Regions from separate parts of the Variovorax sp. 05L425 genome, predicted to be linked through region 2. Evidence: predicted binding sites of a transcription regulator. Region 2 holds the regulator's gene; each other region holds the start of a gene.
What was found. Region 2 encodes sigma-54, which starts transcription at its own class of promoters, with help from an activator protein. Its sites were predicted from a motif close to TGGCANGNAANCTGCTTT; they were not measured.
Positions count from the first base shown of each region.

Region 1 (10,042 bases), on a different contig from region 2:
GAACGCATGGCTTGCCGATCACAACCGCCGCCGCCAGGGTGGCGGCACCGCGCTCACCACGTTGACCGCGCTGGTGCTGCATGGACAGAGCTACACGCTCGCGCACGTCGGCGACACCCGCGCCTGGCGAGTGCGCCAGGACGGCGAGCCCATGCCGCTGACGCAGGACCATGCCTTCGAGCACCCCGACCTGCGCAGCCGGCTGACGCGCGCGATCGGTCTCGACGACCAGGTGCGCGTCGACTACGTGCAGGGCGATGTGCGCGTCGGCGACTGCTTCGTGCTCAGCTCCGACGGCGTGCACGGTGTGCTCAAGGCGCAGCATCTGGCGGCCCTCGCGCTGCAGGGCAATGCGGGAGAGGCCAGCCACGCGCTGGTTCAGGCCGCGCTGGCGGCAGGGTCGCGCGACAACGCCACTGCGCTGGTGATTCGCGTCATCGGGCTGGATGCCCGTCAACTGGACGATGAAATGGGCGACGTGCGTCGGCTGGCTCCGCCGCCGCTGCTGAAGGTGGGTGACGTGCTCGACGGTTACGTGATTACCGCGCGAGTGGCCGATACCGGCGTGCATGTGCTCTATCAGGCGCGTCGACCGGAGACCCGAGCCCTGGTCACCCTCAAGACCTTGCATCCGTCGCGGGCCGGCGATCCACAGGAGCGCGCGATGCTGGCACACGAAGCCTGGCTGGGACTTCGCGTCAACGCTCGCGCCGACAGCGGCTTCGTGCGCGTTCACGAGCGTGCGGAGGATGCCAGCGCGCTCTATACCGTGTTCGATTGGCATGGCGGCCGCACGCTCGAGCAGATGCAGAAGGACGGCCGGCGCGGCGCTGTGGCAGAGGTCGTGGCCGCGGCCATCGAAGTGACCCGCGCGCTGGGTCGGCTGCACCGCCACGGCGTGGTGCATCGCGACATCAAGCCGGGCAACCTGCACCTTGGCGACGATGGGCGCTGGCGCATCCTCGACCTGGGTGTTGCGCTGTCCGGGCGCGAGAGCGCGGCGCAGCGCGAACTGCATGCCGGCACGCCCAGCTATATCAATCCCGAGCAGTGGGAAGACGAGGGTGCCGACGCGGCAAGCGATCTGTTCGCGTTGGGCGTCACGCTCTACCAGTGGCTTGCCGGGCGCTTGCCCTATGGCGAGATCGAGCCCTATCAGGCTGCGCGCTACCGGCGCGACCCGGCCGCGCTGTCGCGTATCCGGCCGGATGTGCCGATGTGGCTCGACCATCTGGTGCGCAAGGCTGTCGCGCGCGATCCGCGGCAGCGTTTCGAGACGGCCGAGGAGTTGCTGCTCGCGCTCGAGCGGGGCGCATCTCGTCCCGTCAGTGCGCCGAGCGTCACGCCGCTGGTTCGCCGCGACCCGGCTGCGCTCTACAAGATCGCGCTGGGTGTTTCGCTGCTGCTCAATGTGTTGTTGGTGGTGTGGCTGCTCTTCTTGCCACGGACTTGATGTTGCTCGCCCCCAGGTTGGCTCACTGCGTGTAGCCGCCCACCCCCTACCGGGGGCAATACCGGCGGGCCGGCGGAGCCGGTTCCGCGGTATTTCTGGAATTGGGTTGTGCGGGGTCATGCGTTGCGGGCCTTGGGGGCTTTGGTGGTGCTGGGGCGGCGAGGTGTGACCGGCGGCTGTGCGGCATCGCGGGCGCGGCCGCCTTTTTCGGCCCAGGTGCGGGTCCAGCGGATTTGCATCACGCGCATGACGCCGAGCATGACGAGCGACAGTGCGGCGAAGAAGACGAAGCCCCAGGCATAGCTGCCGAGATATTGCTTCGACAAGCCCATCGCGTTGGGTACCAGGCCACCGCCGAGCGCGCCGATCTCGCCGATCATCGAGCCGGCCACCGCGGTGCTTGCCGGCCAGCGGAGCGGCACGAGTTGGAAGAGTGCGCCATTGCCAGCACCCAGTGCGGCGAAGCAGGTGATCAGCAGGAGCGTGGTGAGCGTCAACGATGCCGACGACGCGCCGACCAGCACCAGGCCGATCGCCACCACGAGCAGGACCAATGTCAGCGTGTTGACGCCGCCCCAGCGGTCGGAGATCCAGCCGCCGATCACGCGTACGGCGGCACCCATGAAGGCGGCCAGCATGGTCAACTGTCCGGCCTGCACCTTGCTCACGCCGAACTGGTCGTAGTAGTAGGAGGGCAGGAAGGTCGTGAGGCCGATGAAGCCGCCGAAAGTCACGCCGTAGATCAGGCTGAACACCCATCCGTCCTTCTCGAACAGGCAGGCGATGTGTTCGCGGAAGCTGGCATGGCTGTCGATGTCGGGCGGCTCCTTGGCGAACACGATCATCACGATCATCGGCACGAGGATCGCGATGGCTGCCACACCGTACACGCTCTGCCAGCCCAGCCATTGGGCGAGTGGCGGAGCCACCAGCACCGACACCGCGGTACCGACGTTGCCCGCACCCACCAGTCCCATGGCGAGGCCCTTGTGCTGCGGCGGGAACCAGCCCGACCCCAGCGAGAGCGCGACGCCGAAGCTCGCGCCCGCGATGCCCAGGAGCACCCCCATCGCGAGCAGATCGTTGAAGCTGTGCACCATGAAGAAGCCGAACAGCATCGCGACGGCAATGAGCCCCATCTCGACCAACGTCGCACGCTTGCGGCCGATGTATTGCGACAGGATGCCCAGCGGGAAGCGCATCAGCGCACCGGCAATGATCGGCACCGACAGCATCAGGCCCTTCTGCGCCGGCGAGAGGTTGAAGCTTTCGCCGATGAACGGTGCCATCGCACCGTTGAGCACCCAGATGCAGCACGAGAAGGCGAAGTACAGAAAGGCCGCGAACAACGTCGGGCCGTGGCCTGAGCGAAGGAAGGTCTTGAAGCTGGACATGGCTTTCAATGCGAAATGCCGCGGCGCGGCCGTTGGCGGGCCGTGTCGTCGGACGGGGTTGGGGCGGTGTGCCGGCAGCGAACGCTGACGGCGTGAGGGGTGTGCTCGGCGGTTGCAAGACCGGGCGGCGTGCAGGTGTCTGCCGCTTCACCAAAGCGGTGCTTCGTTACACCGCGAGCCATGTCACGCAAGAGCTGTGCCACCGCGCGACGGCGCAGCTGGCCTATGCTTCCGGTTGCTGTTTGAAGCTCGCCGTGAACCCTCTTCTTGTCGTCCTGCCCCACGAAGCCACCGACCTTGCACTGCCCGAGGTGCTGCAGCGCGCACTGGCTGGCATCGATGCTTCGGCCGTTGCACGTGCGACGTTCCTCACGATGGCGTCGCAGGCCCAGTTGCTCGCGCCTCGGGAGATCGTGATCTGCGTGAAAGTGGCGGCGCAGGATCTTTTCGATGTGCTGCAAGCCTGGTCGGGCACGCCGCCGTGTCCGCTGAGCCTCGTCTCCGCACCGCTGGATCGCCAGTCGCACGAGAAACTCGCGGCGCTCGGCGTGCACGCATGGGAGTCGATCGAGGCGCTGACTGCGCAGTCCTTCGACGCGTTGCTGGGCCGCGCGCACGCGCGCTGGCAGCGGGAGAGAGGACTGCGCACCGAACTGGATGCACTGCGCACGCGCCTGGACGAACGCAAGTGGATCGATCGCGCCAAGGGCCTCTTGATGTCCGCACGCGGCATCGATGAGGACGAGGCCTTCGGTCTGCTGCGCGGCGCGGCCATGCATGCCAACCTGCGCCTCGGCGAAGTCTCCCGATCCGTGGTCGAAGCTTCGCGATGGGCCGATGCGATCAATCGCGCCGGGCAGTTGCGCATGCTGTCGCAGCGGCTGGTCCGCGTGGCGGCGCAGGCGCTGGCGGGCATCGACGCGCGGCGCGCGCGTGTCTTGCGCACGCAATCTGCCGAGCGGGTGCAGGACAACCTGGATCATCTGGCCGCACTCGAACTGGGCGAGGCCGGTGCGCGGAGCCTGTCGGATGTGCGCCTGGCCTGGAAAGGGCTGGAGGCGGCACTCGCCGCGCGCCTCGCACCGCGAGCGTTGATGGATATCGATGAACGTGCCTGCGAACTGCTCTCTGCCGCCGAGGCCCTGACAGGTGCACTGGAGGCCTCCGGCGCGCGACGCGCGCTGCGCATCGTCAACATCTGCGGGCGCCAACGCATGCGCGCGCAACGGCTCGCAAAGGACGCGTTGCTGGCGTCGACCTTGTCGCAAGAGGCCACGCGCGATCGCCTGGCGCCGACGATGGATGCGTTCGAGTCCGCATTGCTGGAACTCGAGCGCGCGCCCTTGAGTTCACCCGAGATCCGGACCGCTTTGGCGGCCGCGCGGGACGAGTGGCTGCAACTGGTGCGCGGCGTGCGCGACGTCGAGAGCGCCGAAGGGCGCGCCGCGCTGGTGCGTTCCAGCGATGCGCTGGTCGACACCTTCGACCAACTCACTGCCTCGTACGAACACAGCCTGCAGGTCATCATGTCCTGACTCCGGCGTGAGTGCTTCGCCGCCGTGTCGACTCAGGCGGCAACCTTCTCCACGTGCGCCTGGCGCGTGTAGAGAAAGTCGATGACGGCCTTGCGCGCATGCACGTAAGCCGGGTCTTCGGCCAGTTCGACGCGATTGCGCGGGCGTGGGATGTCGACTGCCAGCACTTCGCCGACGGTCGCGGCAGGTCCGTTGGTCAGCATCACGATGCGGTCGGACAGCAGCACTGCTTCGTCTACATCGTGCGTGACCATGACGACCGTGCTGTGCGTCTTCTGCACGATGGCGAGCAACTCGTCCTGCAGCTTGGCGCGCGTCAGCGCATCGAGCGCGCCAAAGGGCTCGTCCATCAGCAGCACCTTGGGTTCCATCGACAGCGCGCGGGCGATGCCCACGCGTTGCTTCATGCCGCCGGAGATCTCGCCGGGGCGCTTTTGTGCGGCCGCACTCAGACCGACCAACGCGAGCGCCGCTTCGGTGCGTGCCTTGAGTTGCGCCTTCCCTTCGGTCGACGCGAACACACGTTCGACAGCGAGGTATACGTTCTCGTAGCAGTTCAGCCAGGGCAGCAGCGAATGATTCTGGAACACCACTGCACGCTCAGGTCCTGGACCTTTGATCTCGCGGTGGGCGCAGACCAGGGCGCCTTGCGTGGGCGCAGCGAGGCCGGCGATGAGGTTCAGCAGCGTCGACTTGCCGCAGCCCGAGTGCCCGATCAGCGTGATGAACTCGCCCTTGGCCACGCTGAGGTTGATGTCGCGCAGTGCGAGGAAGCTGCCCTTGGCCGTCTTGAATCGCTGCTCGACGCCCTGGATCTCGATGTACTTTTTGTCATCATTCATGACTTCACCTCTTCGAACGTGAATGCGGTGGCGATCTTGATGAGCGCGAACTCGAGCACGAGGCCGACGATGCCGATGACGAAGATCGCGATGATGATGTTGGCGACGTTGAGGTTGTTCCACTCGTCCCACACCCAGAAGCCGATGCCGACACCGCCGGTCAGCATCTCCGCCGCGACGATCACGAGCCACGCAGTGCCGACGGCGAGCCGCACGCCGGTCAACATGTAGGGCAGCACGGCGGGGAAAAGGATCCTGGTGAAGATCTTCCATTCGCTGAGGTCCAGCACCTTCGCGACGTTCATGTAGTCGCTCGGCACGCGCTGCACGCCCACGGCGGTGTTGATGATCATCGGCCAGATCGAGCAGATGAAGATCGTCCAGATCGCCGCCGGATTGGCACCCTTGAACACCAGCAGACCGATCGGCAGCCAAGCCAGCGGGGAGACCGGGCGCAGCAGGCTGATCAGCGGATTGAACATGCGCGAGAGGAATTCGAAGCGGCCAATCGCAAAGCCCGCAGGAATGCCCACCGCCGCCGCGAGACCGAAGCCGAGCGCGACGCGTTGCAGCGACGACAGCACGTTCCAGCCCACGCCTTGGTCGTTGGGGCCCTTGCTGTAGAACGGATCGCTGAACACCGTCACTGCCTGCTGCCAGGTTGTGAGCGGCGAAGGAAAGCCGGTGGTGCTCTTCATCGCGACCAGTTCCCATATCAGGATCAGCAGCGCGACGCCGAGTACCGGCGGCAGAACGCGCAACCACAGCGCGCTGAAGTCGCGTGGTGCGCGCGGCTCGGGTTCGGCCTGTCGGGCAAGGGCCACGGGCTTGGTCGCGACAAAGCTCTTCGCAGTGGCCGGCGCAGCGGAACGGGCATCGAGAGGGGAATGAAAGACAGCGCTCACCATGACGGCCTCCTCAGGCGTGGACCTTGAACGAATCGGCGTACTGCCTGGGGTTCTTGCCGTCCCACACGACGCCGTCGATCAGCTTGCTGGTGCGCATCGCGTCCTTGGGAAGCGGCGTGTTCGTGGCGGCCGCGGCTTGCTTGTAGATGTCGATGCGGTTGATCTGCGTCGCGACCTGCAGATAGTCGGGATGCTCCTTCAGGAGGCCCCAGCGCTTGTGTTGTGTGAGGAACCACATGCCATCCGACAGATACGGAAAGTTCACCGAGCCATCGTTGAAGAACTTCATGTAGTTCGGATCGTCCCAACTCTTGCCGAGCCCGTTGGTGTAGCGGCCCAGGATGCGTTGGTTGATGGCGTCGACGCTGGTGTTGACGTAGCTCTTGTCCGCGATGGTCTCGGCCATCTTGTTCTTGTTCTGCAGGCCGGTGTCGATCCACTTGCCGGCCTCCAGGATGGCCGCCGTCACGGCGCGCGCGGTGTTGGGGTACTTCTTGACGAAGTCGCCCGTCGTGCCGAGCACTTTTTCCGGGTGGTCCTTCCAGATGTCCTGCGTGGTCACGGCCGTGATGCCGATGCCGTCCATGATCGCGCGCTGGCCCCACGGCTCGCCGACGCAATAGCCGTCCATGTTGCCGACACGCATGTTCGCGACCATCTGGGGCGGCGGCACGGTGATGACCTTGGCGTCCTTCAGCGGATTGATGCCGTTGGCCGCCATCCAGTAGTACAGCCACATCGCGTGCGTGCCGGTGGGGAAGGTCTGCGCGAAGGTGTATTCGCCCTTGTCGGCGGCCATCACCTTGGCCAGCGAGGCGCCGTCGACGGCACCCTTGTCGGCCAGCTTCTTCGACAGTGTGATGGCCTGGCCGTTGTTGTTGAGCGTCATCAGGACGGCCATGTCCTTCTTCGGGCCGCCAATGCCCAGATGCACGCCGTAGACGAGGCCGTAGAGCACGTGGGCAAAGTCGAGCTCGCCGTTCACGAGCTTGTCGCGCACGCCGGCCCAGCTGGCTTCCTTGCTGGGCACGATCTTCACGCCGTACTTCTTGTCGGTGCCCAGTACCGAGGCCATGACGACGCTGGCGCAATCGGTGAGGGGAATGAAGCCGATCTTCACTTCCTCCTTCTCGGGCTTGTCGGAACCCTGGGCCCAGACCGCCGTGCGCAACGCGGGGTCCAGCCCCACCACGCCGGCAGCAGCGGCCTGCAACACGCGTCGGCGACTCAGTTTGGGTGTGAGCGAATCGGTCATGGGGCGAACTCCGAAAGGAAAGACAAGAAAGACAAGCGCAAAAAAAAAAAAAAGGCGTCCTCACCGCGCAAGGGCTGCTCGAAAACGAGCCCTTGCGGGTGGGGACGCCTTTGTCCGGTTCGGTGGGCCGTATCCGCCGTTGGATGCTGCCTGCCTGAAGACCTTCGTTGGTCTATGGCCAGCAGGAATGCAAGCGACGTGCCAGCGTTGACGGACGTTGAACTGCTATGAAAAACATAGCTTCAGAATCAGGCCTGGCTTTGGATTGACGCCGATAGGACATTTCGACCGGGTGCGGCACGATCATTGTGCGTTGCACCATTCCAGATCAGGCGCCGCTCACGAGGCCGCGTCGCGGGGCAGGTACTCGGCCATCGACAGCACCGATTCGGCCACCTCGACCAGACGCCGGCCCTGGTTCATGGCGGTCTGCCGCAGCATCTTGTGCGCTTCCTGCTCGCTGATGCCGCGATGTGCCATCAGGAGGCCCTTGGCGCGCTCGACGAGCTTGCGCTCATTGAGCGCTGCGCGCACGGTCTCCAGTTCGTCGCCCATCGCCTGCAGGCGGCGCGACTGCTCTTGAACCATGTCGAGGATCGAACGTTCGAGTTGGCGACCATAGAGCGCCGCGCCGCCGGGCGGCTGTGAGTGGGTCGTTGAGTCTGGCGTCGGCTCGTCGAAAAAGGCTGCGGGCGAATCGGTGTCGTCGGCCATTTTCAACAGCAGTGCTTCATGCGCCTGCAATTCGGATCGCGCCTGCGCCGTCTTGTGCGCGCAGATTCGTTGCAACTCGGCGGCGAGTTGCTCCTCGACCCCCTGCATCGCGTCGATGCGCCGGGTGCTGCAGTCGAACCAGGTCTGGCTCAGTTCGGGATCGAGCGCCACGCCCGCCGGCGCGGCACACGCAATGCGGCGCAAGCGCTCCTGTTCCGCAATCTGCTCTGGCGACTGGCTTGCGCGCCAAAGGCAGGCCAGGCTCTCGGCGGAAAACTCGACGAAGACCTGGAAGCAGCGCTCCTGCGAATCGATCAGGTGCAGCCACTGTTGCTGTCGCGTGCTGTCGTTGCACCCCGAAGCAAATGCTGCGGCGCCGCAGGCGCGCTCCTGGCCGGCGAATTCCTTGCCCTGCATGAAATTGAAGAGCGCCACGAGCACGCGCGAGACCTCCGGATCGGTCGCGCCATCGGCCGCCTCGAACACCACCGCGAGCAGTCCGGCGATGAGCTTGACGAAAGCGGCTGTCGACTCGGCAGCGTCCAACTCCAGCGCGCCGATTCGGCGGCGCAGTTCGGGGAGCGCATCCAGCCCGGGGAGCACCCAGGCAATCCGGCTGAAAAGGCGAGCGCCATTGCCGATCCGGGCGATGTCTGCTTCCAGGTGTCCGAAGCTTTGGCGCACCGCCGTCTCCAATTGCAGGCATTCGACGATCTGCTTGCTCCGCTGTGCGGCGAAGCGTTGACCTCGCGAGGCCAGCCACACGTTCGAGATACCGCGTTCGCGCTGCAAGGCATGCACCAGTCGTCCGATGCTTCCGACCAGTTCGCCGGTGCGGGTCAGTTGTTCCAGCCCGTCGATTTCGCAACGCAGGGCGGCAACCAGGAAACTCAGGCCGGATTTCATCGAAGGGCTTGCAGCAACATCCGTGCCCCGAAAACGGGCGGCACCTACACTCGCAGCATGTTTGTATTGGGTATCGAATCGTCCTGCGACGAAACCGGCGTGGCGTTGGTCGAGAGCGGCGCGAGCGGGCTGCCGCGTCTCGCAGCGCACGCGCTGCACAGCCAGATCGCGATGCACCAGGCCTACGGCGGCGTCGTTCCGGAACTGGCGAGCCGCGATCACATCCGGCGCGTGCTCCCCCTCGCGGAGACCGTCTTCGAGCAGGCCGGCCAACGGTTGGCGGATGTGGACGTCGTCGCCTATACCCGAGGGCCTGGCCTGGCGGGGGCCTTGCTGGTCGGCGCAGGAGTGGCCTGCGCGCTCGGCGCGGCGCTGGACAAGCCGGTGCTGGGCGTGCACCACCTTGAAGGGCATCTGCTGTCGCCCTTCCTCAGCGCCGATCCGCCGGAATTCCCCTTCGTCGCGCTGCTCGTGTCCGGCGGCCACACGCAACTGATGCGCGTCGACGGTGTAGGGAGGTATGAGCTTCTGGGCGAAACGATCGACGACGCGGCCGGCGAGGCCTTCGACAAAAGCGCCAAGTTGATGGGATTGCCCTATCCGGGCGGCCCGTGGCTCGCCAAGCTGGCCGAGCAGGGCGATGCCGCGGCTTTCAAGCTCCCGCGCCCTTTGTTGCACAGCGGCGACCTGGATTTTTCCTTTGCGGGGCTGAAGACAGCGGTGCTCACTCAGGCCCGCAAGCTCGGCGATGAGATCGAATCACGAAAGGCCGACCTCGCGGCGTCGACCCAGGCCGCGATCGTCGAGGTGCTGTTGAAAAAGTCGCTGGCAGCGATCGAGCAGACGGGGCTGGATCGTCTGGTGGTGGCAGGGGGTGTCGGCGCCAACCGGTCGCTGCGCGAGCAACTCAATGCCGCATGCGCCAAGCGCGGGGTGCGCGTGCACTATCCCGAATTGCACTTGTGCACCGACAACGGCGCCATGATCGCGATGGCCGCCGCGATGCGCCTCCAGGCGGGCATCCAGAGCCCGACC
Region 1 covers NZ_JBFTNY010000037.1:2,691-12,732, reverse strand. Annotated here, with positions in the region: gene AC1DN9_RS27810 (bifunctional protein-serine/threonine kinase/phosphatase) at 1-1,453, shown strand, start outside; gene AC1DN9_RS27805 (MFS transporter) at 1,570-2,847, opposite strand; gene AC1DN9_RS27800 (ANTAR domain-containing protein) at 3,102-4,382, shown strand; gene AC1DN9_RS27795 (ABC transporter ATP-binding protein) at 4,415-5,224, opposite strand; gene ntrB (nitrate ABC transporter permease) at 5,221-6,132, opposite strand; gene AC1DN9_RS27785 (CmpA/NrtA family ABC transporter substrate-binding protein) at 6,143-7,387, opposite strand; gene AC1DN9_RS27780 (nitrate- and nitrite sensing domain-containing protein) at 7,727-9,007, opposite strand; gene tsaD (tRNA (adenosine(37)-N6)-threonylcarbamoyltransferase complex transferase subunit TsaD) at 9,065-10,042, shown strand, end outside.
Region 1: the regulator sigma-54 is predicted to act here: its motif matches at 7,574-7,591, upstream of AC1DN9_RS27785 (CmpA/NrtA family ABC transporter substrate-binding protein).

Region 2 (10,042 bases):
GCCTGCTCGCGGCCGCGCGACACGCCGCCGACCTCGATGCGCTCGCCGTAGGGTGGATTCAGCACGATCACGCCCGATTCGGCCGGCGGCATGCGCTGCAACGCATCGCCTCCGCGGAACTGCACCAACTGCGCGACACCGGCGCGCTCGGCGTTGCGCTCGGCGAAATCCACCATGCGGTGCGAGACGTCCGAGCCGAAGACGGCGGGCGCCTGCACGCGCTCCTTGGGCACGGCCTCGGTCTTGAGCGCGGCCCACACATGCGCCTGGAACGGCAGCAGCTTTTCGAACCCGAATCGCCGCAGCGAGCCCGAGGCCATGCCGGATGCGATCTGCGCGGCCTCGATGGCGATGGTCCCGCTGCCGCAGCAGGGGTCGTACAGGGGTTGCGTCGACACCACGCCCGTCTCGGGGTTCCACCAGCCGCTGGCGGCCAGCATGGCGGCGGCCAGCGTTTCCTTGAGGGGCGCATCACCCTTGTCCTGCCGCCAGCCGCGCTTGAAGAGGGGCTCGCCGGAAGTGTCGATGTAGAGGGTGCACTCGTCGGTCGTCAGGTGCGCGAACACGCGGGTGTCGGGCCACTGGGTCTCGATGCTGGGCCGCACGCCCCCCGCCTTGGCGCGAAAGCGGTCGGCGATCGCGTCCTTGATGCGCAGGGTGGCGAAGTTCAGGCTCTGCAGTGGGCTGTGCTGGGCGGTGGTCTCGATCTTGAAGGTCTGCTTGGGTGTGAACCAGATCTCCCAAGCCACGCCACTCGCGATCGCGTACAAGTCGTTCTCGCTCCGATATGGTGCATGGGCGAGCTCGATCAGCACGCGCTGCGCCAGCCGGCTGTGGAGATTGAGCTTCAGCGCATCGCGCCAATCGGCCCGCACGCGCACGCCGCCGCGCAGCGTCAGCAGGTCCTGGCCGACACGGCCAGTCAGCGCGTGCACTTCCTGTGCGAGGAAATCCTCGACGCCAGCGGCGCAGGGAAGAAAAAGCGAAAGATCGTTCACACGCCGATTGTCGCCTTGTCTCGATGCTGCTCTATAGTGGCTCGCAGATGAGCTCCCCGACCGTCCCAGCTCAAACAGAGACTTCGGCAGCCGACCGGTTTGCCGTGCATTGCGAGGTCCTCAGGCTCAGCACTCAGCCGAGCGGACCTGTTCTGCTCGTTCAGTTTCTGCTCGATTGCGGCGTGGCGGCGCTTTTCGCGTGGCAGTACTCGGTGTCGCATGCGGCCATCTGGATCGCCATGATTGCGGCCACCACAGCCTATCGCGGTTTTTTTCCGCAGCGGCTGCCCGACCCGCTGACGCCCGAGAACATCAAGCCGGCCTTGCGCCTGCACACGCTGCGCATCGCGGTGCACGAGGGCGCTCACGGCGCTGCGGGCATCCTTCTTTTCGACCCGGCCAATGCCACCTCACAGTTGATGATCGGGTTGGTGGTCATGGCGATGACGCTGTCGTCGGTGTTTTCCGTCTCGTACTACACGCCGGCGATGCAACTGGCGATCACGTTGCTGCTGGCGCCGGTGATCGTCATGGGCATCGGATTCGGCGCCCCGTCCATGATGGTCATGGCGGTGCTCGGCATCGGGCTGCTCGCCATGGTCTGGCGCCTGGTGGGCGAGCGTGCGCGGCAGCTCGAAGAGAACATCGGCCTGCGCCACAACGAAAGTGCGCTGCGCGCGCAGGCGCTGGCGGGCCTGCGCGAATCGCAGGAAGCGCAGGCCGAGCGGCTGCGCTTCTTCTCGGCCGCCAACCATGATCTGCGCCAGCCGGTGATGGCGATGGGCTTGCAAGCTGAGGTCCTGCGCCATCAGCTGGATGCCGGCGAAGACCGGCTGACCGTGCAGAACACCGTCGCCGCGCTATCGCGCGCGCAGCAGGCGCTCGAAGGTCTTACCAATCAATTGCTGGAGATCGGACGCATCGAGGCCGCGGCCGACCCGATCACGCCGGTCGCCGTCGCGCTCGCGCCCTTGCTGAACGAACTGGCGCGCCAAGCCGGCAGCGGCCGCGTGCGTGTGCGATGCCCGCCGGACGTGGTGGTCTGGACGGACGCGGTTGCGCTGCGCCGCATCCTCGGCAACCTTGTCGACAACGCGCTCAAGTTCACGCCCCGGGGGCGCGTGCTGCTGGCATGCCGGCGCCGCCCTGATGCATGGCGCGTCGAAGTGCGCGACGCGGGCGTCGGCATCGCGCCTGAAGCACAGGAGCGCGTGTTCGGCGACTTCGAGCAGATCGGCAACATCGAACGCAACCTGCAGCGTGGCCACGGACTGGGACTCGCCATCGTGCGACGGCTGGCTGCTCGACTCGGCGTTGAGATCACGCTGCGCTCGGCGCCCGGGCGCGGATCGGTGTTCGGCTTCGAATTGCCGGCCGCACCGCTGGGCGCGCCGGTCGTGCCTTCGATGGTCTCGGCTACCGAAGCCGCCGCCCCGGGAACGCTGCGGCAGGGCCTTGGGGTGCTGGTGGTCGAGGACAACACCGTGGTCGCCGACAGCGTTGCGGCGCTGCTGCGCCTCTGGAGGGCGCGCCCGCACGTCTGCATCAGCGCGGCGGACGCATTGGCGTTGCCGAACCTTCCCGCTTTCGAGATCGCGCTGTGCGACATCCGGCTGCCGGGTGAGTTGGATGGCATTGCGCTCGCCAAGGAACTGCAGCGGCGAAGCCCGAACCTGGCGATCGCGCTGATCTCCGCCGACATCGACGACGCAACGCTCGAACTGGCCCGCGAACGCGGCTGGCAGGCGCTGCGCAAACCGGTGCAGCCCGCCGACCTGCGCGCGCTGCTGCTGCGGGCTCAAAGGCGAATCTAGAGCGCCTTGCGGAGATTCGCCGGCGCGATGCGCAAGGCCTCGCGGTATTTCGCGACCGTGCGGCGGGCGCATTCGATCCCCTGCTCCTTGAGCATCTCGGAGATCTGACTGTCGGACAGCGGTTTCTTGAGATCCTCGGCGCTCACGAACTGCTTGATCAACGCCCGCACCGCCGTGCTTGAAGCGTTGCCGCCGGTCTCGGTGCCCAGCGCCGAGCCGAAGAAGTACTTGAGCTCGACGGTGCCGTAGGGCGTCGCCATGTACTTGGCCGTGGTCACGCGGCTGATGGTCGATTCGTGCAGGCCCAGTTCGTCGGCGATTTCGCGCAGCACCAACGGTCGCATCGCGAGTTCGCCGTGTACGAAGAAGCTCTTCTGCCGCTCGACGATGGCGTTGGACACACGCAAGATGGTGTCGAAGCGCTGCTGGATGTTCTTGATGAACCAGCGCGCCTCCTGCAGCCGCTGCGACAGCGCCTGGCTGCCTTCGCCCTTGTGCTGCTTGAGCGCGCTGGCATAGATGTCGTGCACGCGCAGACGCGGCATGACTTCGGGGTTGAGCATGACGCGGAACTTGGTGTTCGTGCCGTTGCCGACGCGCGAAACGATCACGTCCGGAATGACCACGTTGCGTTCGACGTCCACGAAACGGCGGCCCGGCTTGGGTTCGAGCCTGGCGATGAGCTGCAGCGCGGCGCGAACCTCGTCCTCATTGCTTCGCGTGAGCGTGACCAGTCGCTTGATATCGCGCCGGGCGAGCAATTCCATCGGCTGTTTGCAGATGGCGATGGCCGTCTTTCGGATCTGTGCTTCCTCTTCGGTCTCGTCCTCGCTCGCAAGGGCGCGCAGTTGAATGGTGAGGCACTCGCCGAGGCTGCGCGCGCCGACGCCGACCGGTTCCAGGCTCTGCAGCAGGCCGAGCGCAACCTGGAAGTGATGCACCAGGTCGTCGAACTGATCGTTGTCGTCTCCAGCAAGGCCGGATGCGAGCGCGGGCAGCGAATCTTCGAGGTAGCCGTCGTCGTTGAGCGATTCGATCAGGAAGCGCAGTGCCGCGCTGTCCGTGTCGCTCAGGCGAAGGCCCAAGGCCTGGCGATGCAGGAAGGACTGGAGCGACTCCTGGCTGCGCGCGAGTTCGGTCGCGTCGGTGCGCTCGTCGTCGCCGAGGTTGTTGGCGCGGGCCGGGGCATCGCCGCCCCATTCGCTGTCGTCGGGCGCAAGATCGACGGTGCCGTCGCCTTCCCAGTCGGGTTCGGAGTCCACGCCTTCGGCGACGGCGACTTCGGCTTCGCCGTTGACGGCGGTGGCGGATTCCGCCGCCGAGCCGGGCGCGCCGGCGACGAAGTCACCATCGACCTCGGCCATCCGGTCGTCATCGCGGACGGGTGCGTCGGCGGCATCGAGACCGAATTCCTCGCGCGCGGCCTCTTCGGCGGTGCGCTCGAGAAACGGGTTGTCGTCGAGCATCTGCTCGACTTCCTGCGAAAGCTCGAGCGTGGAAAGCTGCAGCAGTCGGATCGATTGCTGGAGTTGGGGTGTCAGCGCGAGATGCTGCGATACACGCAGCGAAAGACCCTGCTTCATGGAACGCGATCACATTCTGAAATGCTCGCCGAGGTAGACGCGCCGCACATCGGCGTTGTCGACAATCTCCGAAGGCGTGCCCTGGGCGAGCACATGCCCGTCGCTGATGATGAAAGCGTGATCGCAGATGCCCAGCGTTTCACGGACGTTGTGGTCGGTGATCAGCACACCGATGCCGCGCTCCTTCAGGAAGCTGATGATTCGCTGGATCTCGATCACCGCAATCGGGTCGATGCCCGCGAACGGTTCGTCGAGCAGGATGAAACGCGGCTGCGTGGCGAGGGCGCGGGCGATCTCGACGCGGCGGCGCTCGCCGCCGGACAGGGCCAGGGCCGGGGAATCGCGCAGGTGGTCGACGCGCAGGTCGGCCAGGAGTTCGGCCAGATGCTCCTCGATGCGCCGCTTGCTCAGGGGCGCCGGTCGCCCGTGGGCGTCGGGTTCGTACTGCAACTCGAGCACGGCCCGGACGTTTTCCTCGACCGTGAGCTTGCGAAAGATCGACGCTTCCTGCGGCAGGTAGCTCAGCCCCATGCGCGCGCGCCGGTGGATCGGCATGTGGGCGATCGGCTCGCCGTCGATGGTGATGTCGCCGGCATCGGCGCGAACCAGGCCGACGATCATGTAGAAGGACGTCGTCTTGCCTGCGCCGTTGGGGCCCAGCAGGCCGACGACCTCGCCCTTCTGCACGCCCAGGGACACGTCCTTGACGACCGTGCGGCTGCCGTAACTCTTTTGCAGGCCACGCGCCTCGAGGCGGCTTTCCGCCATGTCCGCGCCTGCGCTCATACCAGCGGTTTCAATCACTCTTTGCTTCTCCGCCCAGCGTGGTGGTGGACCGCAAGCCCTTGCCCTCGGCCGGCTTGGCGGCTGCGGCAGGCGCCGGCTTGGCACCAGGGGCGGCGCCCGGCGCCGCGGCGGTCTTGGGGGTGAGGATGGCCCGGACGCGGCCGCCGGGCTGGCTTGCCACGCCAGCGTTCGGTGGCAGCGACGAGCCATTGACCGTGAAGGTGTCGTTGCTCTGGTCGTAGACGATCAGCGGCCCGCTGCTCTCGTCGCTGACGGTGGCGCCGATCAGCCGACGCATCACCGCCTGGCGGATGAACTTCACGTTGTCGGCGCGGCTGTCGTATTCGATGGTCTCGCCCTGGCCTTCGATCCACTCGTCGGTGCCGGCATCCCGCTTCTGCTTGAAATATGCCAACTTTCCGGGCGCAGCAGTGACGACGCCGTACTGGTAGCCCTCGGGATCCTGCCGCACGTCGATGCGGTCGCCGCGAACGACGATCGTGCCCTTGGTGACCACCACATTGCCGGTGAACACGCTGGTCTGCTTGAGATCGTCGTAGCGCATCGAGTCCGCTTCGATGTTCATGGGCTTGGCGCGGTCGGCCTTTTCGGCCTGCGCGACCGAGGCCATGCCGGTCAGGGCCAGAGCCAGCCACAGAGCGCGACCGGCATGACGAAAGGGAGTGGAGGTGAGGGGCGATTTCATAGAGGCACGAAACTTGCTCTGCGATTGTATGCCCCCGGGGGATGCGGCCTTGCGCGGCCTTGACGAAAAAGCCCGCCAAAGCGGGCCTTTCGGGGGAAGGAAGTCGGGTCGGCCCGACCTTGTCAGCCCTTTCGGGCTTCGGCGACGAGGGAATCCACGACCTGCAGCGCGCGTTCCATGGAACCGGCCGTTTCACCATCGACATACCAGCGCCCGGCCACGCCGAATGCCGGCACGCCGGCCACCTGGAAGTCGCTCGTGAGCTGGCTGGCGCGCTTGGCCTTGCCGACCACGGAGAAGGACTTGAACAGTTCGGCGAACTTCTTGGCGTCCAGGCCCGGCTGCTTCTCGGCCCAGGCCAGGATGGCCGCGTCGCCCATGATGGGCTGGCGCTGCTTGTGAATGGCGTCGAACAGGATCGGCTGGAACTCGTCCACCTTGCCCATGGCTTCGAGCGTGTAGTAGAGGCGCTGCTTGGCTTCGGTGTCGTTGCCCACGAAGGGAACCGGAACGCGCTTGAACGCGACGTGAGGTGGCAGCTTCTTGGCCCAGGCTTCCAGTTGTGGCTCGAACGCCGCACAGTGCGGGCAGTTGTACGAAAAGAATTCGATCACCTCGACCTTGCCGGCCGGCGTGTCGACCGGCGCAGGCTTGCCCAGGACGATGTAGTCCTTGCCGGCCTTGGGTGGCTGCTGCTGCGCGTACGAAGGGGCAACCAGCGGAAGAAGACCCAGCGAAGCTGCGGCCAGCGAAAAGTCACGACGTTTCATATATGAAATTCTCCTATGCGGCTGAAAGAGCCCGGGGTCCGGGTGGAGTTCCCGGACCTGTCGAGGTAAAGAATGGCAAAGCTCAACGCTGGACGCGTACCAGGGCGGACTCGAGGCCGCCGCTGTCCAGTCGCTCCTTGAGCTGATCGGCGTCGTCCTTCTTGTTGAACGGGCCGGCACGCACACGGTACACGGTGCGCCCTGCCTGCTCGCGCTCGGTCACGCGGGCTTCGACGCCCATCAGCGACAGCTTGGCGCGCTGGGCCTCGGCATCCTCCGGGGTGCGGTAGGCGCCGGCCTGCACGAAGTACACGAAAGGATCGCCGCTGGCGCCAGATGAACTTGCGCTCGCAGTCGTGCTCGACCCCATCCCCGACCGCGCGCGGGCCAGATCGCCCAGCGGGTCGCTCGATGGCGTCGCATTGGCCTCGGCCGGCACCGGCGCGGTGCGCGCCGGGCGTGTCGGCGTTGCCGAATCGCTGCCTCGGGCGCTGGGCGCCACGACCACCGGCACGGGCGCCGAGGTCGGCGGATTGAGCGGGCCGACCGTCGCCGGCTGGGGTGGCGTCGCCGTCGCGGTGGCTGCCGCTGCCGGCGGACGGGCGGGCGCCGACGCCTTGCCTGCGAGCGGCGCGTTCGGATCCCAATCCCGGTTCTTGCGCGCCTCGGCTTCGTCCTGCTCGGGGCCGCTGCGCTGGGTCTTCGTCATGAACGGGATCGGCACCTTGGTCACATAGACCGCGATGCCGAGGGCCACGCCGAGCCCGAGCACGAGGCCGATGATCAACCCGATGACGATGTTGCCGCTGCTATGTCTTTTTTTCATGGTGGAAGGTAATCACATCTTCTGCGGCGAGCTGACGCCGAGAACAGCGAGGCCATTGTGCAGCACCTGTGCGGTGGCGGCGACGAGGGCCAGGCGGGCCAGTTTCACGGGCTCCTCGTCGACCAGGATGCGCTCGGCATCGTAGTAGCTGTGGTAGCTCGCGGCCAGCTCGCGCAGATAGAAGGTCACGTCGTGCGGCGCGAAATCCTTGGCCGCGGCGGTGAGCATGGTCGGATATTTGGCGATCTGCAGGAGCAAGGCCTGCGAGGCAGCGCTCTGCAGCGGCGACAGGTCGACATCATTCAGCGTGGCGACATCGCCGCCCCAGGCCGCCAGCACCGAGCAGATGCGCGCATGCGCGTACTGCACGTAGTAGACGGGGTTGTCGTTGTTCTGCGCCAGCGCGAGATCGATGTCGAAGGTGTATTCGGTGTCGGGCTTGCGGCTCAACAGGAAGAAGCGCACCGCATCGGTGCTGGTCCATTCGATCAGGTCGCGCAGCGTGACGTAGCTGCCGGCGCGCTTGCTGATCTTGACCTCTTCGCCGCCGCGCATCACGCGCACCATGGTGTGCAGCACGTAGTCAGGGTAGCCGGCCGGGATGCCTTCGCCCGCGGCCTGCAGGCCGGCGCGCACGCGTGCGATCGTCCCGTGGTGGTCTGTGCCCTGGATGTTGACGACCTTGTGGAAGCCACGCTCCCACTTCGCGATGTGATACGCCACATCGGGCACGAAGTAGGTGTACGTGCCGTCACCCTTGCGCATGACGCGGTCCTTGTCGTCGCCGTATTCGGTGGACTTGAGCCACAGCGCGCCGTCATGCTCGTAGGTCTTGCCGGCGTCGATGAGCTTCTTCACCGTCGCCTCGACGCGACCGCTGGTGTAGAGGCTGGACTCCAGGTAGTAGTTGTCGAATTTCACCTGGAAGGCCTTCAGGTCCAGGTCCTGCTCGTGGCGCAGGTAGGCGACGGCGAACTGGCGGATCGAATCGATGTCTTCGACATCGCCGCTGGCGGTGTATTCGCGGTCGTCCGAGCGGACTGTCTTCTTCGCCTTGAAGTCCTCGGCGATGTCGGCGATGTATTCGCCGTTATAGGCCTGCTCGGGCCATTGCGGGTCGCCCGGCTTGAGGCCCTTGGCGCGCAGTTGCGTACTGTTCGCGAGCGTCTGGATCTGCACGCCGGCGTCGTTGTAATAGAACTCGCGATAGACGCTCTGACCCTGCGTCGCGAGCAGGTTGCAGATGGCGTCGCCCAGCGCCGCCTGGCGCCCGTGGCCCACATGCAGGGGGCCCGTGGGGTTGGCGGATACGAATTCGACCAGGACGCGTTCACCGCCGGAGGCCTGATGGCCAAAAGCGTCGCGCGCCGCCAGCACCTCGCGGACGACCTGTTGCTTGGCGGCGGTCTTGAGGCGGATGTTGAGAAAACCGGGACCGGCGATTTCGATGGCCTCGACCCATTGAGTGAAGGCCGGCGTCGCGCGCAAGGCGGTGCTGAGCTCTTCAGCCAGTTCGCGCGGCTTGCGCTGGAGCGGCTTGGCGAGCTGCATGGCGGCCGTGCTTGCGAAGTCGCCGTGGGCCGCCACCTTGGGCGACTCGAACGCGGCCTTGCTGCCGGCGCCGGGCGAGAGGGATTCGAGCGTGTTCGCGAGCGCCGCGAGCAGCTCCTGTTTGACCAATAGCATCGCGGGATTTTACCGGGGTCAAAACCACGAACCCTAACGATCGTCAATGAACGTCATCCAACGGTGAACGTCGGCCGTTAGGATGGACAGCCCCTGGGTGGGGCAAACCAGTCACAACCCGTCCTCAAGGATTCATACACCATGAAAAAGCTCCTTTCCCTGTTGGCTCTGGGCGCCTCCCTGTCGTTCGGTGCAGCACACGCGCAATCCTGTGACGCCCAGGCCGCGGACAAGAAGCTGAATGGCGCCGCCAAGACCAGTTTCGTCAAGAAGTGCGAAAAAGACGCCAAGGCTGCCGTGGAGACTACTTGCGCCACGAAGGCGATCGACAAGAACGGCAAGCCCTTGGCGGGTGCCGCGAAGAACAGCTTCATGAAAAAGTGTGAGGCCGACGCGAAAGGCTAGCCCGCTACTTCAAGACGCCGAAGAGGTTGTTGTAGTCGTCGGTCCAGGGTTCCAGGCCGGCGATCTGCTCGATCTTTGAACTGGCCAGTCGGATGGCGTCGCGCGCGAGCACCTTGGGGTCGCGCGCGACGAGCACCCAGTCGGTGTTGCGCAGGCCCGGGTTGGCCGGCTCGTCGTGCACCAGCGCTACGTGCAGGCCTTTGGCCAGCGCGATCTTCTCCACCACAGGCGCGAGTGCCAGGAATCGATTGGTGACGTGAAAGGCGACGATGCCTTCCGGGCGCATGTGCCTCAGGTAGACATCCATCGCCTCGCACGTGATGAGGTGGATCGGCACCGAATCGCCCGAGAACGCATCGACCGCCAGTACGTCGAAGGCCTGCGGCGGTTCGCGCTCCAGGGCCAGCCGTGCATCGCCGAGCACGCGTTCGATACGGGCCGGGCTGTCGGCAAGGAAGCTGAACTCGC
Region 2 covers NZ_JBFTNY010000013.1:64,462-74,503, reverse strand. Annotated here, with positions in the region: gene AC1DN9_RS16135 (THUMP domain-containing class I SAM-dependent RNA methyltransferase) at 1-998, opposite strand, end outside; gene AC1DN9_RS16130 (sensor histidine kinase) at 1,046-2,812, shown strand; gene AC1DN9_RS16125 (RNA polymerase factor sigma-54) at 2,809-4,395, opposite strand; gene lptB (LPS export ABC transporter ATP-binding protein) at 4,405-5,181, opposite strand; gene lptA (lipopolysaccharide transport periplasmic protein LptA) at 5,192-5,887, opposite strand; gene AC1DN9_RS16110 (thiol:disulfide interchange protein DsbA/DsbL) at 6,010-6,657, opposite strand; gene AC1DN9_RS16105 (SPOR domain-containing protein) at 6,740-7,483, opposite strand; gene argS (arginine--tRNA ligase) at 7,496-9,169, opposite strand; gene AC1DN9_RS16095 (hypothetical protein) at 9,311-9,574, shown strand; gene AC1DN9_RS16090 (fused MFS/spermidine synthase) at 9,579-10,042, opposite strand, start outside.

Region 3 (10,042 bases), on a different contig from region 2:
GGGACATGGGCTCCGCCGTGCGCCGCAGCTATACCGTGGTCGGGGACGCGGTGAATCTGGCGTCCAGAATCGAGGGCTTGGGCGTGCACTATGGTGTCGAGATCGTCGCCAGCGAGGCGACGCAATCGTTGGCGCCTTCGTTCGTCTGGCAGGAGCTTGACTGCGTGCGGGTCCAGGGAAAGCTGAAGATGGTTCGGATCTTTACGCCCGTCGGCAGGCGGGACGGCGTGGCCAAATCGCAAGCCGACGAGCTCGAACGCTGGAATTGCGTCCTTTCTGCCTACCGCGCGCAAGACTGGCAGCAAGGTCAAGTCATGCTGGCAAACCTGCACACCACGGATGCGCAAAAAGTCCTTTACCAGCTGTATGCGCAGCGATTAGCCTCGCAATCGTTGCAGCCCAAGGACCCAGACTGGGATGGTGCGACCCGGTTCGAATCGAAATAACAGCCGAAAGGCTGAAAGGTCAAAGGTCTCGCTAAATGCAGGTGCGTGTGTTGGGGTGCTCCGGCGCCATCGCCAAGGACTGCCGCACGACCTCTTTCCTGGTCGACAGCGATCTGCTGGTCGACGCCGGCACCGGCGTTGGTGATCTGACGCTCAAGGAAATGGCTGCCATCGACGATGTGGTGCTCACGCATTCGCATCTCGATCACGTCGCCTCTCTTCCCCTGATGCTTGATTCTGTCGCGAACCTTCGTACGCGGCCGCTGCGTGTACATGCATTGCGGGCCACCATCGAGGCGTTGCGTGCGCATGTCTTCAACAACGTCATCTGGCCGGATTTCGCGAGCATTCCGAGCCGCGAGGCGCCGTTCGTCAGTTTTCATGACCTGGTGATTGGGCAGCAGCTGCAACTGGGGACTGCGGCGCTCAAGCACATTGAAGTGCTGCCTGCCGTGCATACGGTTCCGGCCTGCGGCTATGCGGTTCGCAGCGCGCAAGGCGGGCCGAATTGGGTCTTTAGCGGGGACACGGAGCGCAACGCGCCGTTCTGGGATCGGGTGAATCAGCTCGATGTGGCGATGCTGGTGATCGAGACGGCATTCAGCAATCGGGAGCAGGCACTGGCCCAGCGGAGCCTGCATCTTTCGCCGGCGTCGCTGGCGGGGGAATTGGCGCAGATTGCTGTGGGCAAGAACTATCCGATCTACATCACCCACACCAAGCCGGCGGAGACGGGCGAGATCATGAGCCAGATCGACCTGTTGGCGGATGGATCGCAAGGGCAGGGCAAGAAGGGGTGGGACATTCGGTGGCTGCAGACGGCTGGAATCCTGGCGGTCTGACGAGACTTGTGCGTGGGGTGACAAAAATGTCATCTGCCGTCTGCCAGTTGCAACAGAATTTGTCACACGTTGTAACTCGAACGTGAACAAGTTGGCGGTGCGAGGGGCTTTAGGAGGGATATGGCGGCATGGCATGGATGCTGCGGTTACATGAGCGCACCGAGGGCTCGCCTCGGGCCCTCAAAACCAACCTGGAGTAACTGAAATGAACCGTCGTTCCATCGCCCGCCGCGCACAAGCTGGCTTCACGCTTATCGAATTGATGATCGTCGTTGCGATCATCGGTATTTTGGCCGCTGTCGCTCTGCCGGCGTATCAGGATTACACCGTGCGCGCCAAGATCACAGAAGCGATTACCGCTGCAACGACCGCCAAGACCCTCGTGTCGGAGTCATTCACCACAGACGGCCTGACCGGCGTCGCTGCCGCTGCGACGGAGTACAACGCTCGCCCCGCGGCTGAAAAGCAATCCAAGTTCGTCGGCGACATCACGATCGACGGAGCGACTGGCGCCATCACCGTGACCACCGCTGCAGCCGCGACGTCTGGCTTGCCCGCGGACGCTGCTGCTACGACCATCATCTTTTCGCCGAATGTGAACAGCCTTGCGCTGGCAACGGCTACCGGTCCGGTCGACTGGGCTTGCGCGTCCCTTGGCAATGCAACTGCGACGACTCGCGGTCTGGGTGCTCGTACCGTCGGCACGATGCCTGCCAAGTACGCTCCGGCCGAATGCCGCTAAGCCCTTCGGCTCTGTGAACAAAAGCCGCCTTCGGGCGGCTTTTTTCGTTGTAGCTGACTCGCCCTGAAGGGTCGACGTCTTTTCAACCAAGAAAAGGCAAGTCAATGGAATCGGGCGTCACGCTTGCCCAGCGGACTACACGCTGGGTTTTAAAGCTTTCGGCAAAAGGGCGGCCTCAGCCACAAAGTAAATGCAGGAGCGCTACGGCATCCAAGGCGCTCGATGATGGCGATGTGGCTTGTGGCTGCGCAAGCACGGCCAGCAAGGCCGGGGGTCTAGGACATCATTCGAGACTGCCTATGTCAATGCAGATGAAAATTCTTCTCCAGCGCGTGTGCCGCTGACGCGAGCAGAAGATCAAGGCGCTTGAAATTCAGCTGCAGGCCAACGAGGCGCGCGGCTGCTCGAGGCCGTGCTCGATGTCCCGAGGACAGACCGGGGTGCGTGTCGGATAACACCCTTTGGGCAAGCCGTCTCGCAAAAGCTCGTCTCGCGACTGAGCGTGTCGGGGGCTCATCTCTATTGGGGCGTCAACTATCAAGCCATAAGTAGCAACGCCGTGCACGCTCTGACACGGTAATTGGGCTTGTTCGCGCCGTTCGCCTGCGCCACCCCCACGCCTGGGCGCACGCAACTGCACGCGTTCTCAAGTAGGCCGCTGCAGCACGCACACCTTGGGTGCTGGATGTGCCGCGCGAGCTTCGCATGCTGGCGGCGCGCTCAAGCGACAACCACCAATGCCCCCACCAATCCCCAAACTGAAAGCGCCCGATGAGATTCATCGGGCGCCATTGGCCGCCTTGATCAAGCCGGTTGTCCGTCACCAAAAAAGGCGTCAGATGCGCCCGACCTCAATTCGTGATCACTTCCCGCCACATGATCCGAGTCGGATTGGTCGAAGACGGCACCGCTACGTCATAGACCTTGGTCTTGCCATCAGACGTGCGCACGAGAATCTTGACCTTTCCATTGGGTAGACCCTCGGGCTGCACGCGGCTTGCCAGCACATTGCCAACATAGCGACTGGTCAGGTTGGGTATGGAGTTGCCGTTGCTGTAATTGAGGAAGTAGAGATTCGAACTCCCTCCGGGCGCGCACTGATCGCTCGAAGGAATGTTCGTCGTAAACGCAAGAACACCCTGGAATAGCACGGGGCTTGTATATGAGCGCTCGCCGGCGGGCGTGGTCGCAAAATCCAACACCCAACCCTTTTTGGTCGTGAGATCCACGGGATTTGTCGTCACGTTGATATTGGTGCCAGATGCGACTGCGGTTTGCCCGACGAGTTGTGAGCGCAACGGGGTAATCGTCGGCGTAGGCGACTTGTCGTCCAACAAGCCATACATCGATTGCGCTTGAGTGGCGCTGGCACTTGCGCCGGAAGTACCCGGAATGTCGGAGGTCCCCAGATACGAACCGGTGCCCACGTAAACCATGCGCTTGTCCTTCACGACGCCGAGCTCCGGCGATCCCGTGATCGGTTGAGCCGCTCCGCTGGAATCCACCAGCGTCGCCAGCAACTTCACGTTCCAATTGCTGGTCGAGGCATCGGTAAGGTCGAAACGCCAGACATTGCCGAGAAGGTCTCCACCGTAGACATAGTCGGTCGTGTCATCGACACCGGGATTCGCCAGGAAGGCGCTGATCTTGGCCAGCCCGCTGGGGTTCGTGCCCGATCCCGCACCGGTGCTGATGTCCTTGATCAACGCGCCCGTCGCGGTGTTCAGCACGTAAAGGTGGCCAGCGCCGTCGCCACCCGTCGTGGAGCCATTGTTGTAGCCCGAGGTCACGAGGGTGACCCAGCCCGCCGCCTTGGTCTTCACATTGAGCGGTGTGCCGTAGGTGTAGCCGATGTTGTTCCGCACGGCTGCGGCCGTGCTCGCGTTCGGAAACTCCCACATCACCTTGCTGGCGACCGATGCATCCGAGGTTGCGTCAGGGCTGGTCACGTTCAGGGCGTAGTAACCGCGGCCGCCCTTGGCCAAGCCCCCGACCAGGACCGTGGCCCAGTTGGCGGCCGGAGGTGTGGGTTGGTTCGCCTGCGTATTGCTGAGGTCCACGTCGGTGGCCGTGGGAGTGCCATTCACGAAGAAGCGGTGCTGGAACAACGATTGCTGCGTCAGGCCCACCAGCGAGCTTGTCGAGGTATAGGTCGTTGAAAGATTCATGTCGAGCAAGTTGCCCGGCACATAGGCCCACAGTTCTGCGCCGGTGTCGGCGTTGAATGCGTGCAGCATGCCGTCATTGGCGCCCTGGTAAACCACCTTGGTGCGCGTTGCTGCGGTGCCTGCCTTGAAGATCGCATATCCGGTGTCGGTGTAACTGGAGCGCGGCGCTGGCACGTAGGTCGGTTCGGCATCCACGATATCGCCCAGCACATGGGTTCGTTTGCGATACGGTTTGGTGCTGTCGCTGCCATCACCTTCCAGGCTTCGAGCTCCCCGCAAATACGAAATCACCGCCGCATTGTCGGTCGGGCCAGGCGGTGTAGAAGGTGAATTCAGGCGCGACAGCTTGGCGGACAACCCAGTCGTTGTGAACGCCACGCCGGCGCTGCCGTCGAAGCTGGCGATATAGCGAGTGCTGAATACCTTGCTGTCCAGCAGTGACTGAGCCGACCAAAGCGCGGTGTCCGCCAACAAGCCCGTATTGAGGTCGATGGCAAAGGCTTGAAGGTCGCCGTACCACGCACCCGAATTGAAGCTGGACGCAAAGGCGGTGTTGTCACCCGATTTGACGTTGGGGTTGCTGACAGCCACCGAGGCAGCGGAGCCTGTGCGGTTGGCGATGTCATTGAGAATGGATGCGAGCGCAATCTGCAGCTTGGCCGGGTCCTTGGAATTGAAATATTGTCCGTGGCCATTGAGCGCTGCATGCCAGAGGTCGTCAATGGCGGTGTTGGTGTCTGCGACCGGCGTGGGCCAGCCGCCAGTTCCTGTTGGCGGCGTGGTAAGAGTGCCGTTGGCACCAAGACCAATCGTGAAGGTCGTCATGTGCTGCCAAGTGGCCGGATCGGACGCATTGGACGTCACTTTTCCCGCTGAAGAACCGGTGAGATCGGTAATCCAGTACTTCATTGCCACATCGGCAAGAGTGTTGGAGGCTTTCTTGCCGTCATAAAAGGGGGCGGGAAAATTCTGCCCTTTGACCAGCGGTGCGCCGGCGACGGGGTCATTGATCGTTGCTCCGGTATCGGCATCCGTGTAGACGTTGGCCGGCAGAGTTGGAACGGTCGTGTCCTGATCTCCGGCCGTTTTAATTCCGGTGCCATTCCAATAGCCGTCAGTCGAAAGAATCGAATAGTTAGGCGTGCAAGACAAGGGAACCGTCGTGGTGCGAGCCGTCTTAGTACCACCTGTCATCGTTCCTGATTGGAAATATTGGCCAGCACGATCGAGTGCTGCAACCAACGGGGTACCGCCGTTTGGATTGATGGAATAAAGCTTGGTGTACCAAGTGTTTTTCTGATTGCTGTTGAAATCAGAAAGCGCGACAAAGTTAGCTGCAGTTATATTGTCGTTTGAGTTGTTGTCGTTAATCGTGGCAAATCCTACGCGTGACTTTGCGTCCAGCGCGGAAAATGCAAGCCCTAGCGAAGTTTTTGCCGTCTGAATGCGCGTGCGATAGTACGTAAACCAGTTTGCGAAATTCTGTATTTCCTGTGCGTAGGTACAGGACGTAACCGTACTGTCCCCGCAGTCTGTTCGTGTGGCGGCTTTGGCGAAGGGACCCGATGTACTGATGATTTCGACTCGGTTGTAGTTGCTGTCCGTGTCTTGACCTGAGCTTCCGCTTTCTGTTCCAGTGCCTTTCCAGACGTAATAGAAGGCGTAGCGCGCGTATTGTGTCGTCTTGGACGTGGTCGTCGTCGCTGAACAGCTGCTATTGGTCGCAAAGCTGCTGGCGTTGTACCGCGGCAAGCTGGGAGGGGTGGAGGTGTTCCAGCAAGATAAAGTGAGATCCAGAGTTCCGGTAACGCCCGACGTCGTCGCATACGGATCGATTCGCGCAGTTGTAGTAGGGCTAGCTCCCATCGATGAGGTAAACGTTGTGGCGGTACTGTCATATTTAACGCCAGGCAAATAAGTAATTGCCGGGTTGTAATACAACTGATTAAACGTGGGCGAGTAGTACGCCCGCATGTCTTTATTGCCGTTTGTGTATTCAGCTGTCGCGTCTGCCCCTGTGATCGAACCCCACTCCATACTGCCGGAGTTGTCCAGCGTGTAGAGGATGTTCGGCTTGACACCGCTCTGCACCGCCAAAGGAACGTCCGTCAAATCCGTCGTTGCGGCGAGGACATGAAAAGGTTGAGCAATCAGCGCGAGCACCATCAATGAAATGATGCCCTTCGATGTTTTTTTAAGCGATGGATGCATGGTGCGTACTCGTTGTTGTGACGGCCGTGATCAACCGAAGGGCAGTTCGATGGTTGTTTGGACGATGCTGCTTGTATTTCGTGGACCCAGGACGCGCACCGTCACCCGGTAGTGGATGGTTGGGCGCGTAGGCGGTGGTGGCGTCAGGCTGCCGAGGACGTTGGTGGTCTGCGCATGGCTGCTGATGTCGTTGCCCACTGAGCCGCCACCTGCAGAAAATGGCTGTCCGGCGACACATTTGCTTGTGAGCAAAGTGACCGGGTCGGTCGTGGCCGGCGCGGTGGTACACAGCCTGTCGATGACGTATTGCACGCGGTAGGCCGATTCGTCGGTGCAACTGATGGCGGTGGCGCCGCCGACGTTGTCATAGCAGGGGACATTGGTCCAGTTGATCGTGCTGGGCACGCCGTTGGCGTCCACCGCTTGCATGAGGCGGAAGTACCTGTTGGGCACGTCTGCATCGGCCACGGCGAGCGCGGGCAATGCGTTGAAGGCTCGTTCGGCGCCCGTGTCGGCAGCACCCGTGCTCGCTTCCTTGAAAGCGACGTTGCCTGAGATGACGCCTGCCGTATCGGTTGAGCGCAAGAGCGCGACGGCCGCCAGCGAAAGCACCAACAGCGCGATCAAGGCAATGAAAACGATGACGCCATGCTGTGCGTTGCGATAGCGGCTGCGCAAAGCCCGGGGGCGAACCGTCGGCACCGGGGAAGAGTTGGCGAAGTTCATGACAGATTGGCCCAAAGGACGTTGCGAAGCGGCACTACGGTCTCGAAGGTGCGGTATCGATAGCAGCGCCAATCCGGATCGTTGCTCAGATCGATGGCGGGGCCGCCGGGCCAACTCGTGGGCGCGACGGTGGTGGTCGTGCATGCGGTGGCACCGGGAGCCAACCTTTCCCGCAGGGGGCTGCGTGCAACCACCGCGAGGCGGATCGCCTTGATTCGCTTGAGGTCCGCCACCAAAGGCGTGGCCCAGTTTCCCGCACCGCCGCCGTTGGTCGCGCTTACCCAGTTGTTGACGACCTGGCTGCCCGCGTCGCTGATGCCGTATTGCGCCTTGAGGCTGACGATGTTGTTCGACACCTGAACTTGGGTGGTCGAGCTGAAATAGTCTTGCGAGATCAGCGAGCCATTCACCACGGAGTAGGTGCGTTGAGTGAGCGCGCCGAGGTCGTAGATGCGCGGATTCGTGTTGTACGTAATTGGCCAGCCTTGGGCAGTCATATAGCTTGCTGGCGGGTTGTAGCTGGGCGCGGATGCGGTGCCGGTGGCCGGATCGTGAGAGAGGATCACAGTGCCCGGACTGGCTCCATTCGGCGCTGAGGCGGTAATGCGCGTCAACGCGCAGTTGCCGATGTCATCGGTCAGCCAAACGAATCCGCCCGTTGTCGACAGGCCGACCGCGGTGGTGGGCTGAAGGTTGGCCGTGGGTGTGCCGGTGGGATTGGCCGTGACGTTCTGCAGCAGCGCATCCATCACGTTGGCTCGCACCGACGTGCCCCACAGCAGGGTGACGCTGTCGGATGCCCCGGCCGCAGTGCCGCCGTCGGCGATCCGGACCGGTGAGACTGGAAAGTTCGGAACCGGACCGTTGAGCGTGCCGTCGTTGATATAGGTGAAGTACGTGCTGCAAGTCATGACGCCTGCGCTTGGGATGCCCCAGCCGGCGGCACGGACGTCCCGCTCGACGGCAGAAAGAGTGAAGAGGCCGTTTTGCTGGGTGTCCGCACCCGACGTGGTTGTTCGCTTGACGCCCTCATTCGTCGCGATCACCTGATAAATGATGATCGTGACAACGAGACCCACGACCATGCCGACAAGAATTTCGACGAGGCTGAATCCCCGCTGGCGCTTGATGTGCTGAAGTCTTGACATTTTTTCAGCCCTGAATCTGCGTCGTGAGCGTGAAGTTATGAGGCGTGACGTCCTGCGGGCTTTGCCAACAAAGCGTCAAGGTGACGGTATTGTTCGGGCCAACGACAATTTGCTGCTGCAAATTGGCTGCGCCCGGCAAGGAGCCTGGATTGGTCGAATCGGAAAGTCCGTTGATCCAGCTCGTCACAACCGCATTGCCCGTGGCATTGCCGCCGATGCCGCAGGCGGCCGAACCGGAATTCAACGCATAGGTCGGAACGTTAAATCGATCGAGCCACATCTGCCCCACGATCTGATTTGCAAAAAGGCTTGCTTTGGCGCGATAGTCTGCATCGCGCACCGTGCGGATCGCGGTAGCTTGCAGACCCACGATACCCAGAATCGCGAAAGAGAAGATGGCAATTGCTACCAGTGCCTCGAGGAGCATGACGCCGCGCTGCGCGGTGGGTGGCGTGCGCGTGGCTTTGAGCGATGATTTACGCATCATGAGCAGCCTTGCGGATTAGTGGCCAGGGAAATTGTCGGATCGCAAAGCCTGACGTCACCGCCTGGCGCCAAGACAATGGCGAGCCTTCGAGCTCCAGCGACGCCAGTGATGTCGATTTGCCGTGCGGTACTTGCGGTGGTCAAGCGTCCCAGCCCCGTAAACGCAATGGTCGCCGGCATGCCCGCGCCTGGATTGGCGGCGGTGGTGCTCACTGTGGTTCTAACGCCCGCGCGAGCTTGGGATAGCGCCGAACTTTCCCTGCGGGTCTGGACCTGCTGATCGAACACCGTGGGCGTAGCTGGCGCTGCTGCCATGACCGACCAGTCCGTGCCGCCAGTCACGGCGGTGCCGCTGGAGGTATTGAGCAAATTGAATTGAACGTTGCTGTTTGTACGTATTGCTTCAGCGCGAGCAAGCTGCAGCCCGTTTAAGACGGATTCGGCGGCGGTACGAATTTGCGCATTTTGAATAAAGCTCGTATAGCTGGGATATGCGAGCGCGAACAACAATGCGAACAACGCGACTGTCACCATTAACTCAACGAGGGTAAATCCCCTCATGCGTTCGCGGACGATGAGTTTCATGGCTTTTTCATGACCCAACTCGTCTGGGTTCCGCTGAAATTCCACGCGCAACCTGTGCAGGTCGTTCCTTGATTGTTGAGCTGGTCAACCGTATAGGCAAGGCCAGCTACCAAGCCACCGGTAACACCGGTCGCCGTCGCCGTATATGTCTGTCCCGCGTTGGCCGTTTGACAAGCGTAGGTGAAATTTTTAACGAGAGGAGCGGCAGGCAATGTGATGCCACATCCGCCGCCGGACGCATAGGTGCGGTTGTCTTGATAATACTGCTCCATCTGAGTCCGATAACTGGCCAAATTATTTGGCGCCTCTTGGACTTGACCTCGCCGCAGGTAATCTGTGTAGCTCGGGTAGGCAATCATGGAAAGAATGGCCACGATTGCAACTGTTACCATGAGCTCAATCAGCGTAAATCCGCTTTGAGTCTTTAATTTTTTCGCCGCGTTCTTGAATTTGAGTAATTTCATTGGTGCAGTGTCCATTAATGAATCGGCGTAATAGCGCGCAAACATTGATCCGACAAAAGGAGAGAGCCGTGGCATTCAGCTGCCATGCTCGAACGAGAGGAAGCAAGGCGCGATGACGTTCGTCACAGATTGTCACGAGGGGCTTTCAAACTCAAAGCCGTCCGACCTCTGGATGCGGCCGTTCATCAGTTGATGAGTCGGAAACTGCGGAAAATCGCAATGTG
Region 3 covers NZ_JBFTNY010000007.1:83,529-93,570, forward strand. Annotated here, with positions in the region: gene AC1DN9_RS10375 (CHASE2 domain-containing protein) at 1-446, shown strand, start outside; gene AC1DN9_RS10380 (3',5'-cyclic-nucleotide phosphodiesterase) at 482-1,288, shown strand; gene AC1DN9_RS10385 (pilin) at 1,494-2,030, shown strand; gene AC1DN9_RS10390 (pilus assembly protein) at 2,882-6,409, opposite strand; gene AC1DN9_RS10395 (pilus assembly PilX family protein) at 6,440-7,135, opposite strand; gene AC1DN9_RS10400 (PilW family protein) at 7,132-8,283, opposite strand; gene AC1DN9_RS10405 (type IV pilus modification PilV family protein) at 8,288-8,770, opposite strand; gene AC1DN9_RS10410 (GspH/FimT family pseudopilin) at 8,767-9,354, opposite strand; gene AC1DN9_RS10415 (type IV pilin protein) at 9,351-9,893, opposite strand.
Region 3: the regulator sigma-54 is predicted to act here: its motif matches at 1,418-1,435, upstream of AC1DN9_RS10385 (pilin).